2 regions of the Streptomyces sp. CA-135486 genome follow, and region 1 is predicted to be linked to the other one. Evidence: riboswitches for the same ligand, from Rfam matches in the RefSeq annotation. Region 1 holds a riboswitch; the other holds the start of a gene.
What was found. Region 1 has a riboswitch for glycine ahead of gcvT (glycine cleavage system aminomethyltransferase GcvT). Riboswitches for the same ligand answer to the same signal wherever they lie in the genome.

Region 2: linked by a shared signal. The riboswitch ahead of gcvP (aminomethyl-transferring glycine dehydrogenase) and the one ahead of gcvT (glycine cleavage system aminomethyltransferase GcvT) in region 1 are both predicted to bind glycine.

Annotation. Positions count from the first base shown of each region.
Region 1 is NZ_JBNJMM010000002.1:1,689,130-1,696,681, reverse strand. It holds gene ACQEVG_RS27150 (ABC transporter permease) at 39-1,043, opposite strand; gene ACQEVG_RS27145 (enhanced serine sensitivity protein SseB C-terminal domain-containing protein) at 1,472-2,260, opposite strand; gene ACQEVG_RS27140 (enhanced serine sensitivity protein SseB) at 2,328-3,098, opposite strand; gene ACQEVG_RS27135 (AAA family ATPase) at 3,210-3,878, opposite strand; glycine riboswitch at 4,061-4,156, shown strand; gene gcvT (glycine cleavage system aminomethyltransferase GcvT) at 4,305-5,420, shown strand; gene gcvH (glycine cleavage system protein GcvH) at 5,479-5,853, shown strand; gene glyA (serine hydroxymethyltransferase) at 5,876-7,135, shown strand; gene ACQEVG_RS27115 (L-serine ammonia-lyase) at 7,262-7,552, shown strand, end outside.
Region 2 is NZ_JBNJMM010000001.1:2,915,370-2,922,921, forward strand. It holds gene ftsR (transcriptional regulator FtsR) at 1-389, shown strand, start outside; gene ACQEVG_RS13220 (bifunctional nuclease family protein) at 443-916, shown strand; gene ACQEVG_RS13225 (MerR family transcriptional regulator) at 1,084-1,680, shown strand; partial or broken gene ACQEVG_RS13230 (DNA polymerase IV) at 1,742-3,103, shown strand; gene ACQEVG_RS13235 (PRC-barrel domain-containing protein) at 3,133-3,564, opposite strand; glycine riboswitch at 3,667-3,764, shown strand; gene gcvP (aminomethyl-transferring glycine dehydrogenase) at 3,941-6,826, shown strand; gene ACQEVG_RS13245 (DUF5999 family protein) at 6,913-7,110, opposite strand; gene ACQEVG_RS13250 (hypothetical protein) at 7,432-7,552, opposite strand, start outside.

The DNA of each region.
Region 1 (7,552 bases):
TTGTCTGCGGCCGGACGGCGCCGCGGGGTGAGTGGCCGTCAACGGGTGCCCTTGGGGTCGAGCGCGTCGCGCACGCCGTCGCCGAAGAGGTTGAAGGCCAGTACCGTGACGAAGATCGCCAGACCCGGGACGACCATGAACGTCGGGTCTTCCTGGTAGTACTCCACGGCCTTGGAGAGCATCTGCCCCCAGGAGGCCGTGGGCGGCCGCACACCTGCCCCAAGGAAGCTGAGCGCCGCCTCGGTGAGGATGTTCGTGGGAATCATCAGGGTGGTGTAGACGGTGATCGGGGCGACCAGGTTGGGCAGCAGCTCCTTGAAGAGCACATAGCGCTGGCCGGCTCCCAGACTCCGGGCCGCCTCGACGTACTCCTTCTCGCGCAGTGAGAGGGTCTGACCGCGCACGATGCGGCCCACGTACGGCCAGCCGAAGAAGCCGATCACCATGACCAGGACGGCGATACGGACGTTGCTGCCGGTGAGGCCGAACAGATCGCTGGGGAGCACGGAGACCAGCGAGATGATGAAGAGCAGCTGCGGGAAGGCCAGCAGCATGTCCATCACCCGGCTGATGATCGCGTCGACCCAGCCGCCGAAGTAGCCCGCGACGATGCCGAAGATCGTGCCGAGCAGTACGGCGACCAGTGCCGCGAGGAAGGCCACCAGGAGCGAGATGCGCGCGCCGTAGACGATGCGACTGAACACATCGCGGCCGTTCTGCGGCTCGAGGCCCAGCAGGAAGTCCGAACTGATGCCGCCGAAGGAGCCCTTGGGGGTGCCGAACAGCGGGTCGATCTGGTCCTGGTGGAACTCGTTGGGCGGGTGACCGAGCAGGCTCACGATCCAGGGCGCGAAGAGCGCCACCAGCACCAGGAAGATGACAACGATGCCGCCCGCCAGTGCCAGCTTGTCCCGCTTCAGGCGGGTCCAGGCAATCTGCCGGAGCGACCGCCCTTCTACCGACTTCTTGACTTCAGCCGCCGCGACATCGACGGCAGCGGTCTTGTCCGCGTCCGCGCTCGTGTCGTGCAATGGTGCCGTCATCGTGGTGGGGACCCCTCTCGGCCGGAGGTGACCGGCCCGTACCCGCCGCTGTAGCGGCTTTGTTCACAACATGTGGTGCACGTGGAGCTTTGGCACGAGAAGAACGCGTGAAGCGCGCCGCACACAGGGGCGAATATCCCCTTGCTGCGGGAGTCTTCAATGGTCTCGCGATCACGCACCAGCCCCCTTGGGGAATGTTTGCTCAAACGTGATGCACAGTGAGGGTTTCCGTTATACGGACGGAGTCGACGCCTGAGCGGAACGTCATCTACCGCAAATGGGGCGAAAGTTGAGTGAGATACCGCTATGCGGACAACAGCGGCTCATTCGATTGCAAGGCGTTCGAGGTCTTGGGCACACACAATCCCACCCAGACCTTCACGCGCAGCATGGAAGTGTCTCGGCTCAGCGGCCCTGCAGAGGGTCCGTCAGCGGCCGTGCAGCGGGGTCCCGCCGGCCGGGCCGGGGGCCGGTGCGCCGCCGTGCGCGTCACGGTCGTAGAAGGGACGGGCGTTGGCCCGCAGCCACATCGTGACCGGGTCGTACTCGTCGGACATCGCGACCGTGGAGACCGGCAGCCCGTCCGGCACGGAACCGATCGACTGCTGCATCATCGCCCGCACCGTGTCCACGGACTGTCTGCTCGTGTCGTACAGATCGAGCCCGATGGCGAGGTACGGAGCGCCGAGCGCGGGCTGCACCCAGGCGCGGCGCAACGAGCGGACCGCGGGGGTGCGGTGGGCGTTCTGCGAGAGCAGGGCGTAGAAATGCGGCATGTCGACGGCCGGTTCGGACAGCCGCAGGGGTCCGGCGGGCATCCGGTCGAGGCCGGTCGCGATCCGGCGCAGATCCAGCCAGGGGATGCCCACACCGCCGCCGGGTGCGTGCGGGTTGAGCCAGATCCCCCAGCGCTCGGGGTACAGGGCGCGGGCAACGTCGGGGCCGCTGATCACTTCGTGGGCGCGGTTCCAGCCGGAGACGGCGAGCTCCTGGGCGGAGGTGACGCACGGCGCGTAGCCGACGCCGTCGACCTCCATGTTCCCGTACTGGGCGTCGGGCGAGCCGGCCTGGCCGTGCCAGAGCAGCATCCAGAGCCTGCTGCTCGCCGGGTCGGCGATCGCGTGCAGCAGCGCCTCGTACGCGTCGTAGCGTCCGGGTGTCACCTGGCGCAGCATGTGCTCGACCTGCCCCGCCGCCGCGGTGCCTGACGCACTCACCCTGGGTTCCGCCCCTCTTCGATCGACCATTCCAGCTTAAACGGCAGCCCTGACACCCACTTGACGACTACACGTGCTGTCGTTGGTAGAAGGGCCGCAGCCGCTCAAGCATCCACTCTCCGACAGGGTCCTGCGCCACATCCAGAAGTACGAGATTGACGGGCCAGCACACCTGTGCCCGGCCCAGCGCCCGGCCGAGCGCGTCCATGGGGGCGTTGCGGTCCGCGCCCTCCCAGGAGGACAGCTGGACGCCGATGAACAGGGTGGGCGGATCGCCCTCGACGGAAGCGAGGGCACGGCGGGCGGTGAGGACGACACCGGAGGCCTCGAACTCACCGGCCGCGGCGGCGAGGAAGTCGACCGGCTCCTCCTGCCAGTCCGGCTCGAAGAGCCGCACCCGGCCGCCTGTCGCGGGCCCGTCCAGCAGAGTGCGTCCCACCCGGCACAACTCGGCGACGGCGGGCGGCGGCAGCGGGGCGCCGACGGCGCCGTCCGGGTTCACCGCGATGCCGAGCTGCGGGGGCAGCCCCCGGGCGAATTCGCGGGCGGGGGCGACGGTGAAGGGCATATGGCTGCCGACGCATGCCATGAACTGCTGCTCGGAGCTGTAGACAGGAACGTACGCGGCGCCCTCGATGTCCATCGTGGGCAGGTCGAGGTTGGGGCTGTCGGGGCTGCCCCCGTTGGGCAGCGGCACCCAGATGTGGCTGCGGCCGAGCACCTCGACGAGACGGCCGCCGGCCGAGGCGTTGCCGAGGGATGCGCCGAGCACCTCTTCGAGCTCGTTCGCCGGCCAGCCGCCGTACGGATGCGGATGGGCCTGCTCCGGTGTGTGCATGTGCGTCCTTCTCCCCCGGCTTTCTCCGGTCTTGCGCCACCGACCCTAGCGCCGCGACCGCGCGGCACGCAGTCGGGCCCGAATGGTGGCCGCGAGAAGCCGCGCACCGCACTACGACTCCTCGAAGCCCACCCGCGTCAGCGCCGCCGCCGCGTCCCGGTCCAGCAGGACGGCCGATGCGCAGCCCGCGGGCAGCCGCCCCGCCTCCGCGTCGCGGATCAGCCGGCCCACAGCCCGTCTGTGCCGGGCGAAGGCATAGCCGGAGACCCCGCGGCCGCGCTCGCGCTGCCCCTCCCTGGCCACGGCCGGCGTGACGTCGAGCAGCACCAGATGGAGGCCGCTGCCGCGGCGGCGCGCCTCCCGGGCCAGCCAGCGCCGCACCCAGGCCTGGGTGCCGCAGTCGTGCACGACCACGCCCAGGCCGGAACGGAGCGCGCGCCGCAGTCCCGCGTAGTGGGCGATCCGAACCAGCGGGCGGTAGACGGCGTACGGCAGCAGCCGCGGCATCCACGCGTCCCAGCGGTCCCGGGTGTCCTGCGAGTCGATCCCCCTGCCGCTCGCCGCTTGTCTGATCAGCGTGGACTTTCCGCTGCCCGGCAGGCCGGAGACGACCACGACATCGCCGTCGGCGAAGCCCAGGGTGTGCGGACTGCGCCCGGAGCGGTCTCTCAGGTCGCGCAGCACGGGAAGGGGCGCCTCGAAAAGCTCCCGCACGGGCGCGTCCTGCTGGACGGACACCCCCGCGGTCGTCACGTATGCACCGGACCGCTGCACCGTCATCGCCCTCCCCTGTCTCGGGTCACCTTCACCCTTGCCCATGAAGTGTAAAGAATTAGTAATGTGGCACAACCGTTTTGCAGCTGTGGACTGCCCGTGAAGTGCGGCTGCCCGGATCGGGGCCGGACACCCCACATGGCGGCGATGCGTGCAATGATGTGCCCGCCAACTGCATACCGGCCGCTTGAATCCGCGCGGGAGAGTCCTGGCCACTGTGTGCCGGGCGCCGAAGGAGCAAGTTCCTCCCTTGAATCTCTCAGGCCCCGTACCGCGTGTGATGAGGCAGATCTGAAAAGCGAGCCGCTGTCGAGTGGCTCCACCCAAGGTGCAAGTCACGACCACCACTATGTGCGGTCGAGACGAACCTCTCAGGTTCCGATGACAGATGGGGAGGATTGTCCTCGCCGGCCTGCCCTGGGAGCCACATCTATGAGCAACGCCCCCCGTCTCACCGCCCTCGATGCCCTGCACCGTTCGCTCGGTGCGACCATGACCGACTTCGCGGGCTGGGACATGCCGCTGCGGTACGGCAGTGAGCGCGACGAGCACAACGCCGTACGTACCAAGGCCGGTCTCTTCGACCTCTCGCACATGGGCGAGATCACCGTCACCGGACCGCAGGCCGCGGGCCTCCTCGACCATGCGCTGGTGGGCAACATCGGCTCCGTCGCCGTGGGCCGCGCGCGCTACACCATGATCTGTCAGCAGGACGGCGGGATCGTCGACGACCTGATCGTCTACCGCCTCGGCGAGACCGAGTACATGGTCGTCGCCAACGCGGGCAACGCCCAGGTGGTGCTGGACGCCCTGACCGCACGCGCCGAGGGCTTCGACGCCGAGGTGCGCGACGACCGTGAAGCGTACGCGCTGATCGCCGTCCAGGGCCCTCAGTCCCCCGGCATCCTGAAGTCCCTCACCGACGCCGACCTGAACGGTCTCAAGTACTACGCGGGCCTGCCCGGCACGGTCGCCGGCGTCCCCGCGCTGATCGCCCGCACCGGCTACACCGGCGAGGACGGCTTCGAGCTCTTCGTCGAGCCGCAGCACGCCGAGAAGCTCTGGCAGGCACTGACCGAGGCGGGCGCCCCGGTGGGCCTCATCCCCTGCGGGCTCTCCTGCCGCGACACGCTGCGCCTGGAGGCGGGCATGCCGCTGTACGGGCACGAGCTGACGACCGCGCTGACCCCCTTCGACGCGGGCCTCGGCCGGGTCGTGAAGTTCGAGAAGGCTGGGGACTTCGTCGGACGGGACGCGCTCCGCGCCGCGGCCGAGCGCGCGGAGACCAACCCGCCGCGCAAGCTCGTCGGCCTGATCGCCGAAGGCCGCCGGGTTCCCCGCGCCGGCATGACCGTGGTCGCCGACGGCCGGGTGATCGGCGAGGTCACCTCCGGCGCTCCGTCCCCCACGCTCGGCAAGCCGATCGCCATCGCGTATGTGGACGCGGCGCACGCCGCCCCGGGCACCCCCGGCGTCGGCATCGACATCCGCGGCACGCACGAGCCGTACGAGGTCGTGGCGCTGCCGTTCTACAAGCGCCAGAAGTGACACTGCGCACCGAGTCATCGTTCATCAGCACTCCCCCGCGTACAGGAGAATTCAGGTCATGAGCAACCCCCAGCAGCTGCGCTACAGCAAGGAGCACGAGTGGCTGTCGGCCGCCGAGGACGGCGTGTCGACGGTCGGCATCACGGAGCACGCGGCCAACGCGCTCGGCGATGTGGTCTACGTACAGCTCCCGGAGGTCGGTGACACGGTGACCGCGGGCGAGACCTGCGGCGAGCTGGAGTCGACCAAGTCCGTCAGCGACCTGTACTCGCCGGTCAGCGGCGAGGTCGTCGAGGCGAACCAGGACGTCGTGGACGACCCGTCGCTGGTGAACTCCGCACCGTTCGAGGGCGGCTGGCTCTTCAAGGTGCGCGTCGCGGACGAGCCGAAGGACCTGCTCTCCGCGGACGAGTACACCGAGTTCGCCAGCTGACCACGACCCTAGGGACCGCCTGATGTCGCTTCTCAACACCCCTCTCCATGAGCTGGACCCGGAGGTCGCCGCCGCTGTCGACGCCGAGCTCCACCGCCAGCAGTCCACCCTCGAGATGATCGCCTCGGAGAACTTCGCTCCGGTCGCGGTCATGGAGGCCCAGGGCTCCGTCCTCACCAACAAGTACGCCGAGGGCTACCCGGGCCGTCGCTACTACGGCGGCTGCGAGCACGTCGATGTCGTCGAGCAGATCGCCATCGACCGCATCAAGGCCCTGTTCGGCGCCGAGCACGCCAACGTCCAGCCGCACTCGGGCGCCCAGGCGAACGCGGCCGCGATGTTCGCGCTGCTCAAGCCGGGCGACACGATCATGGGTCTGAACCTCGCCCACGGCGGTCATCTGACCCACGGAATGAAGATCAACTTCTCCGGCAAGCTGTACAACGTGGTCGCGTACCACGTGGACAGCGAGACCGGCCAGGTCGACATGGCCGAGGTCGAGCGGCTCGCCAAGGAGTCCCGTCCGAAGCTGATCGTGGCCGGCTGGTCCGCGTACCCGCGTCAGCTGGACTTCGCGGCCTTCCGCCGGATCGCGGACGAGGTCGGCGCGTATCTGATGGTCGACATGGCCCACTTCGCGGGTCTGGTCGCCGCGGGTCTGCACCCCAACCCCGTGCCGCACGCCCATGTCGTGACCACGACCACGCACAAGACCCTCGGCGGTCCGCGCGGCGGCGTCATCCTGTCCACGCAGGAGCTCGCCAAGAAGATCAACTCCGCGGTCTTCCCGGGTCAGCAGGGCGGTCCGCTGGAGCATGTGATCGCGGCGAAGGCGGTCTCCTTCAAGGTCGCGGCCTCCGACGACTTCAAGGAGCGCCAGCAGCGCACGCTGGACGGCGCGCGGATCCTCGCCGAGCGTCTGGTCCAGGCCGATGTGACCGAGCACGGGGTCTCGGTCCTGTCGGGCGGCACGGACGTGCACCTGGTCCTGGTCGACCTGCGCAACTCCGAACTGGACGGCCAGCAGGCCGAGGACCGGCTCCACGAGGTGGGCATCACGGTCAACCGCAACGCCATCCCGAACGACCCGCGGCCGCCGATGGTCACCTCGGGTCTGCGGATCGGCACCCCGGCGCTGGCCACCCGCGGCTTCCAGGACGAGGACTTCCGCGAGGTCGCGGACATCATCGCCGAGGCGCTGAAGCCGTCGTACGACACCGAGGCGCTGCGCACCCGGGTCACCGCCCTGGCCGCGAAGCACCCGCTTTACCCTGGGCTGTAACAGCCCGAAGCAAAACATATGGGGCACCGCGCACACTGGACCGTGCGCGCGGTGCCCCGCACCACGTACTGCCTTCTGCACCACCCGGCAGACAACGGCGTCTACCAACCCCGCTAGGAGTTCTCCGTGGCCATCTCGGTCTTCGACCTGTTCTCGATCGGTATCGGCCCGTCCAGCTCCCATACGGTGGGCCCGATGCGCGCCGCCCGCATGTTTGCGCGGCGGCTCAAGAACGAGGGTCTGCTGGCCCACACCACCGCGATACGCGCCGAGCTCTTCGGCTCCCTGGGCGCGACCGGCCACGGCCACGGCACCCCGAAGGCAGTCCTGCTCGGGCTTGAGGGCAATTCCCCCCGTACGGTCGACGTCGAGACCGCCGACGAGCAGGTGGAGCGGATCAAGCAGCGAGGACGCATC
Region 2 (7,552 bases), on a different contig from region 1:
CCGACGCCGAGCGCCCAACCGCCTCCCGATTGGGCAGGCCGGAGCTGATTGCGGCCGCCGAGGTGAGCGAGGCCGAGCTCGACGAGTGGGAGTCGTACGGCCTGCTGGCCGAGGACGAGGACGGCGGTTACGACGCGGAGTCGGTGACCGTGGCCAGACTTGTCGCCGATCTTGGGCGATTCGGCCTCGAACCACGCCATCTGCGCGCGATGAAGGCCGCCGCCGACCGCGAGGCCGGGCTGGTGGAACAGCTGGTCGCGCCCTTGCGGCGGCACCGTAATCCGCAGACCAGGGCACATGCCGAGGCCACCACCAAGGAGCTCGCAGCCCTGTCCGTACGGCTCCATGCGGCCCTTGTGCAGACGGCGCTCGGAGTCCGTCTGCACTGATCATGGGGGAGCCCGACTACCCAAACCGGTCGGGCACGTCCTAGGGTTGCTGTGTGAACGAGCTCGACGTTGTGGGTGTCCGGGTCGAAATGCCCTCGAACCAACCGATCGTGCTCCTGCGCGAAGTGGGAGGCGATCGGTACCTCCCCATTTGGATCGGTCCTGGGGAGGCAACCGCGATCGCCTTCGCCCAGCAGGGCATGGCACCGGCCAGACCGCTGACGCATGATCTTTTCAAGGATGTGCTGGAGGCGGTGGGCCAGGAGCTCACCGAGGTCCGCATCACCGACCTGCGAGAAGGCGTCTTCTACGCGGAGCTGGTCTTCGCCAGCGGGGTCGAGGTGAGCGCCAGACCGTCCGACGCCATAGCGCTTGCCCTGCGCACGGGTACGCCGATCTACGGCAGCGACGGGGTGCTCGACGACGCGGGAATCGCCATCCCGGACGAGCAGGAGGACGAGGTGGAGAAGTTCCGCGAGTTCCTCGATCAGATCTCGCCCGAGGACTTCGGCACCAACAGCCAGTGACCGCCCGACCGGGCGGCATGGGCACATCCGGCTAGCTGTTCCCCGAGCGGGGGCACGGCAAACCACTCTCAGGGTGATTATCACTCGGCGTGCCGAGTGTGGCGATCGTTGACGCACCCCGGGCGACTGCCTACCGTCGAGATGGCAGGTCAAGGACGGAGGTCGGCGTGAGAAACAGCGGCGACGGTGCGGCAGGGGGTCCCCCCGGACTGAGTCTGGGGGAGAGCGGGCCGTATCCGCTTCACGAGAGCGCAGCCGACTCCACCAGGGAGACGATCGGCTACCGAGGCCCCACCGCGTGTGCGGCGGCCGGCATCACGTATCGGCAGCTCGACTACTGGGCGCGCACGGGTCTTGTCGAACCCAGCGTGCGTCCCGCGTACGGATCGGGCACCCAGCGGCTCTACAGCTTCCGCGATGTGGTCGTCCTCAAGATCGTCAAACGTTTCCTGGACACCGGTGTCGCGCTCCAGAACATCCGTGCCGCGGTGCAGCATCTGCGGGCGCGGGGCTTCATGGACCTTGAGCGCATGACGCTGATGAGCGACGGCGCGACGGTCTACGAGTGCTCCTCGCCCGACGAGGTCGTCGATCTGCTCCAGGGCGGGCAGGGAGTCTTCGGAATCGCCGTCGGGGTGGTCTGGCGGGATGTCGAGGCGGCGCTGTCGCAGCTGCACGGCGAGCGGATCGACACCGGCGAGACCCTGGTCGGGAACAACCCCGCGGACGAGCTGGCCAGGCGCAGACGCGACCGGGCCGTCTGAGCGCTGCGAGCGCTGCCGGCTCCCGGCGCCATTGTCAGTGGCGTAGGGCAACATCAAAGTTGTGAGAACGACGCCGACGATTCTGCATCTGGACATGGATGCCTTCTTCGCCGCCGCCGAACAGGCGGCGAAGCCGAGTCTGCGCGGAAAGCCGGTGGTCGTCGGCGGGCTCGGGCCGCGCGGAGTCGTCGCCACCGCGTCGTACGAGGCCAGGCGGTTCGGGGTGCACTCGGCGATGCCGATGGCGCAGGCCAGACGTCTGGCGCCGAATGCCGCGTATCTGGTGCCGCGCTTCTCCCTCTACCGCACGGTGAGCGAGCAGGTGATGGGGCTGCTGCAGCGTCTTTCGCCGCTGGTGGAGCCGCTGAGCCTGGACGAGGCCTTTGTCGACCTGGAGGCGGGTGGCGCGGCGGACGACGCCTCGTCGGCCCGTGCGACCGGCGAGCGGCTGCGGGCCGACATCCGCGCGGTCACCGGGCTGACCGGTTCCGTCGGTCTCGCGGGATCCAAGATGCTCGCCAAAATCGCCTCCGAGCAGGCGAAACCCGATGGCTTGGTGCTCATAGTGCCCGGTACGGAACGAGACCTGCTCGGGCCCATGTCCGTACGCACGCTGCCAGGCGTCGGACCGGCGACCGGGGAACATCTGCGGCGGGCCGGTATGACCACGGTCGCCGATCTGGCGGAGGCCGGCGAGGACGAGCTCGTACGGCTGCTGGGCAAGGCGCACGGGACCTCGCTGTTCCGGATGGCCAGGGGGTACGACGACCGGCCGGTGGTGGCCGAGCGGGACACGAAGTCGGTGTCGGTCGAGGACACCTTCGACGTGGATCTGCACGACCGGGTGCGGGTGCGGACCGAGGTGGACAGGCTCGCTGACCGGTGCGTGCGGCGGCTGCGGGCGTCCGGGCACTCGGGGCGGACGATCGTGCTGAAGGTGCGGCGGTACGACTTCTCGACGCTGACGCGCTCGGAGACGCTGCGCGGGCCGACGGACGACCCCGCGGTGGTGCGGGAGGCCGCGGGGCGGCTGCTGGAGGCCGTGGACACCACGGGCGGGGTGCGGCTGCTCGGGGTCGGCGTGAGCGGGCTCGCGGACTACACCCAGGAGGATCTGTTCGCTCAGGCCGCCGCCGCCGACGAGCAGGCTGAAGCCGTTCCCGAGGAAGCGGCGGCGGAGGCCGAACAGGGGGCGCAGGAGGCAGAGGAGGCGGCCGGGACGGAGCCGGAGGTGCCCTCGGAGCGGCGCTGGGCAGCCGGGTACGACGTACGGCACGCCGAATACGGGGCGGGATGGGTGCAGGGCAGCGGCGTCGGCCGGGTCACCGTGCGGTTCGAGGAGCCTGGGTCGCCGCCCGGTCGCGTACGCACCTTCCGGGTGGACGATCCGGACCTGGAATTGTCCGATCCGCTGCCGCTGGTGCCGCTGCCCCCGTCCGGGCCGGAGCCGGGTCAGTCCTCCTGGCCGGCCACACGGCCGAAGGAGGTGTCGTCCGAGGAGGGCGGGGGACCCGAGGGGGGTGCGGGACCTGAGGAGGGTGCCGGCGTCTCGGGCGGCGCGGAGAGCTCGAGGCCGTAGTGGTGGTAGAGCTGCAGCTCCTGCTCGGGGGAGAGATGACGGCCGACTCCGAAGTCCGGTGCGTCCTTGATCAGCGAGCGCTCGTACGGGACGTGCAGGGTGTCGTCGACGACCTTGCTCGGCTCCAGCGGGACGAAGGCGTCCCGGCTGAACAGGCCGGTGCGCACAGCCGCCCACTCGGGGACACCCGTGGCGTCGTCCAGATACACCTCGTCCACAGTCCCGATCTTGGTGCCGTTGCGGTCGAACGCCTTGCGGCCGATCAGGCTGCGCGGATCGATGTCGGTCTGCACGGTCCCTCCAATTGGTCGCAACTGCTGATTAAATACTACAAAAGTGCACATCGGGGGCGTCGGCCACTTGAGCGATCGACGAGGGGGCGCGCTGGTACCCTGGCAAGCGGCTGCTGACCCTGTGCGGGAGAGTCCACCGGTGACGTACCGGCTGGCGCCGAAGGAGCAAATCCTCCCCGGAATCTCTCAGGCCCCCGTACCGCACGGACGAGGTCACTCTGGAAAGCAGGGCGGGTGTCGGACGGCAACCGCTCTCACCGACGGTGAAAGCCGGGGCGCCTCGTGCGCGCCGGTGAAGCTCTCAGGTTGAGATGACAGAGGGGGAGGCCGTCCGGGCATCCGCGCCGGATGCCCCTCGTAGGTCGCGTCAGACCAGGAGGCCTCCTTAATGACCGCCAACCGCATTCCGCTCTCCCAGCTTGAGCGCGGCACCCCCTTCGAGCAGCGCCACATCGGGCCGGACGCCGGGGCCCAGGCCAAGATGCTGGCACACGTCGGGTACGGCTCGCTCGACGAGCTGACCGCCGCCGCGGTGCCTGATGTGATCAAGAGCGCGGAGGCGCTGAACCTCCCGGACGCGCGCACCGAGGCCGACGTCCTCGCCGAGCTGCGCACTCTTGCCGACCGCAATCAGGTGCTCGCGCCGATGATCGGCCTCGGCTACTACGGCACCTTCACGCCGCCGGTCATTCTGCGCAACGTCATGGAGAACCCGGCCTGGTACACCGCGTACACGCCCTACCAGCCGGAGATCTCCCAGGGCCGGCTCGAGGCGCTGCTCAACTTCCAGACGATGGTCGCCGACCTGACCGGGCTGCCCACCTCCGGCGCCTCACTGCTCGACGAGAGCACCGCCGCCGCCGAGGCCATGTCGCTCGCCCGCCGGGTCGGCAAGGTCAAGAACGGCGTCTTCCTGGTCGACGCCGACGCCCTGCCGCAGACCATCGCGGTGATAGAGACCCGTGCCGAACCGACCGGCGTCGAGGTCGTCACCGCCGACCTGAGCGAAGGCATCCCGGCCGAGATCGCCGAGCGCGGCGTCTTCGGTGTGCTGCTCCAGTACCCGGGCGCGTCCGGTGCCGTACGCGACATCAAGCCCCTCATCGAGCAGGCGCACGAGCTCGGCGCGATCGTCACCGTGGCCGCCGATCTGCTGGCGCTGACCCTGCTCACCTCGCCGGGCGAGCTGGGCGCCGACATCGCCGTGGGCACCACGCAGCGCTTCGGCGTCCCGATGGGCTTCGGCGGCCCGCACGCCGGTTACATGGCCGTACGCGAGAAGTTCGCGCGCAGCCTGCCCGGCCGACTGGTGGGTGTCTCCGTCGACGCCGACGGCAACAAGGCGTACCGGCTCGCGCTGCAGACCCGTGAGCAGCACATCCGCCGGGAGAAGGCCACCAGCAACATCTGCACCGCCCAGGTGCTGCTCGCCGTCATGGCGGGGATGTACGCCGTCTACCACGGCCCCGAGGGCCTGCGCTCGATCGCGCAGCGCACCCACCGGTACGCGAGCCTGCTCGCCGCGGGCCTGCGGGCCGGTGGCGTGGAGGTCGTGCACGGGTCGTACTTCGACACGCTGACCGCCCGGGTGCCCGCCAAGGGCGCCGAGGTGGTCGCCGCCGCCCGCGAGGGCGGGGTCAACCTCCATCTCGTCGACGCCGACACCGTCTCCATCGCCTGCGACGAGACCACGGGACGTACGCAACTGACCGCCGTATGGGCAGCCTTCGGCGTCGAGGGTGACATCGAGACGCTGGACGCGGCGACCGCGGACCCGCTGCCCGAGTCGCTGCTGCGGACCGACGACTACCTCACGCATCCGGTCTTCCACCAGCACCGTTCCGAGACGGCGATGCTGCGCTATCTGCGCAGGCTGGCCGACCGGGACTACGCGCTGGACCGCGGCATGATCCCGCTCGGCTCCTGCACGATGAAGCTGAACGCGACCACCGAGATGGAGCCGGTCACCTGGCCGGAGTTCGGACAGATCCATCCCTTTGCGCCGGTCGAGCAGGCCGAGGGGTACCTCACGCTCATCCATGAGCTGGAGGAACGCCTGGCCGAGGTCACCGGGTACGACGCGGTGTCCATCCAGCCCAACGCCGGCTCGCAGGGCGAGCTCGCCGGCCTGCTCGCCGTGCGCGCGTACCACCGCGCCAACGGCGACACCCAGCGCACCGTCTGTCTCATCCCGTCCTCGGCGCACGGCACCAACGCCGCCAGCGCCGTGATGGCCGGTATGAAGGTCGTCGTGGTCAAGACCGCCGACGACGGCGAGGTCGACGCCGAGGACCTGCGCGCCAAGATCGAGCAGTACCGCGACGAGCTCTCGGTCCTGATGATCACCTACCCGTCCACGCACGGTGTGTTCGAGGAGCACGTCGCCGACATCTGCGCCCAGGTGCACGACGCCGGCGGCCAGGTGTACGTCGACGGCGCCAACCTCAACGCGCTGGTGGGCCTCGCCAGGCCCGGCAGGTTCGGCGGCGACGTCTCACATCTCAACCTGCACAAGACCTTCTGCATCCCGCACGGCGGCGGCGGCCCCGGCGTCGGTCCGGTGGGCGTACGGGCGCACCTCGCCCCGTTCCTCCCGAACCACCCGCTCCAGCCGACCGCGGGGCCCGAGACGGGCGTGGGACCGATCTCGGCCGCACCGTGGGGCTCGGCGGGTATCCTGCCGATCTCCTGGGCGTACGTACGTCTCATGGGTGGCGAGGGCCTCAAGCGTGCGACACAGGTCGCCGTACTCGCGGCCAACTACATCGCCAAGCGCCTGGAGCCGCACTACCCGGTGCTCTACACCGGCCCGGCCGGTCTGGTCGCGCACGAGTGCATCGTCGATCTCCGGCCGATTTCGAAGGCGGCCGGCGTCAGCGTCGACGACATCGCCAAGCGTCTGATCGACTACGGCTTCCACGCGCCGACGATGTCCTTCCCGGTGGCCGGCACGCTGATGATCGAGCCCACCGAGAGCGAGGACCTGAACGAGATCGACCGCTTCTGTGACGCGATGATCGCGATCCGCGGCGAGATCGAGAAGGTCGCGTCCGGCGAGTGGCCCGCGCAGGACAATCCGCTGAGCAACGCCCCGCACACCGCGGCGGCGCTGGGCGGTGAGTGGGCACATGCCTACAGCCGCGACGAGGCGGTCTTCCCGGCAGGCGTGAGTGCCGCGGACAAGTACTGGCCGCCGGTGCGCCGGATCGACGGTGCGTTCGGCGACCGTAACCTCGTCTGCTCCTGCCCGCCGATGGACGAGTACGAGGGCTGACAGTCTCGGCCGACGGCGGCGCGCATGCGTGGGGGCCGGTGCGGAGATTCAGTCTCCGGGCCGGCCCCTTGTCGTACGTGACGGACCTAGGCGGCCGTCATCACCTCGCGCGGCCGGTGCGGCGCGATGATCTGCCCGTCCGGCAGCAGCTCGCCGGTGTCCTCGAAGAGCAGGACGCCGTTGCACAGCAGGCTCCAGCCCTGCTCCGGGTGGTGCGCCATGAGGCGCGCCGCTTCCCGATCGGGTGAGTCGGATGTCGGGCAGGCTGGCTGGTGCTGGCACATGGGTGGGTTCTTTCGCTGCGGTGTAGTGAGTGTCCTGCGGCTCGATGAGGTGTTCATGGCCGCCCCCCGTATCTGTCGGTCGGATCCCAGTGTTGCCCCACGGGCGCCAATCCGCAGGGATTTCGCGGCAGCTCTACTTACTGGTTAATGACGTATCACCCGCGCGGACGGTTCAGCTCAACTTCATTGTCCTTCTGGGTGGTTCGCTGTGGCCGTTACGGGCTAGTCCACCTGAGGCAGGAGTGCGCCCCGCGACCGGAGGGTCACGGGGCGCGAGCAGCGCTCGAGGCGGGCGCGAAGAAGGTTCGAGGGGCGCGCCCCTCAGGCGGGTGAGCCGAGCAGCCGGGCCGGTGCGAGCCGCAGGGTCATCACCGGCAGCAGATCGGCGACCCGGTGCGGATGGTGCGCGGCGATGCCCGGCGGCGCGGGCGCGAGCGGCACC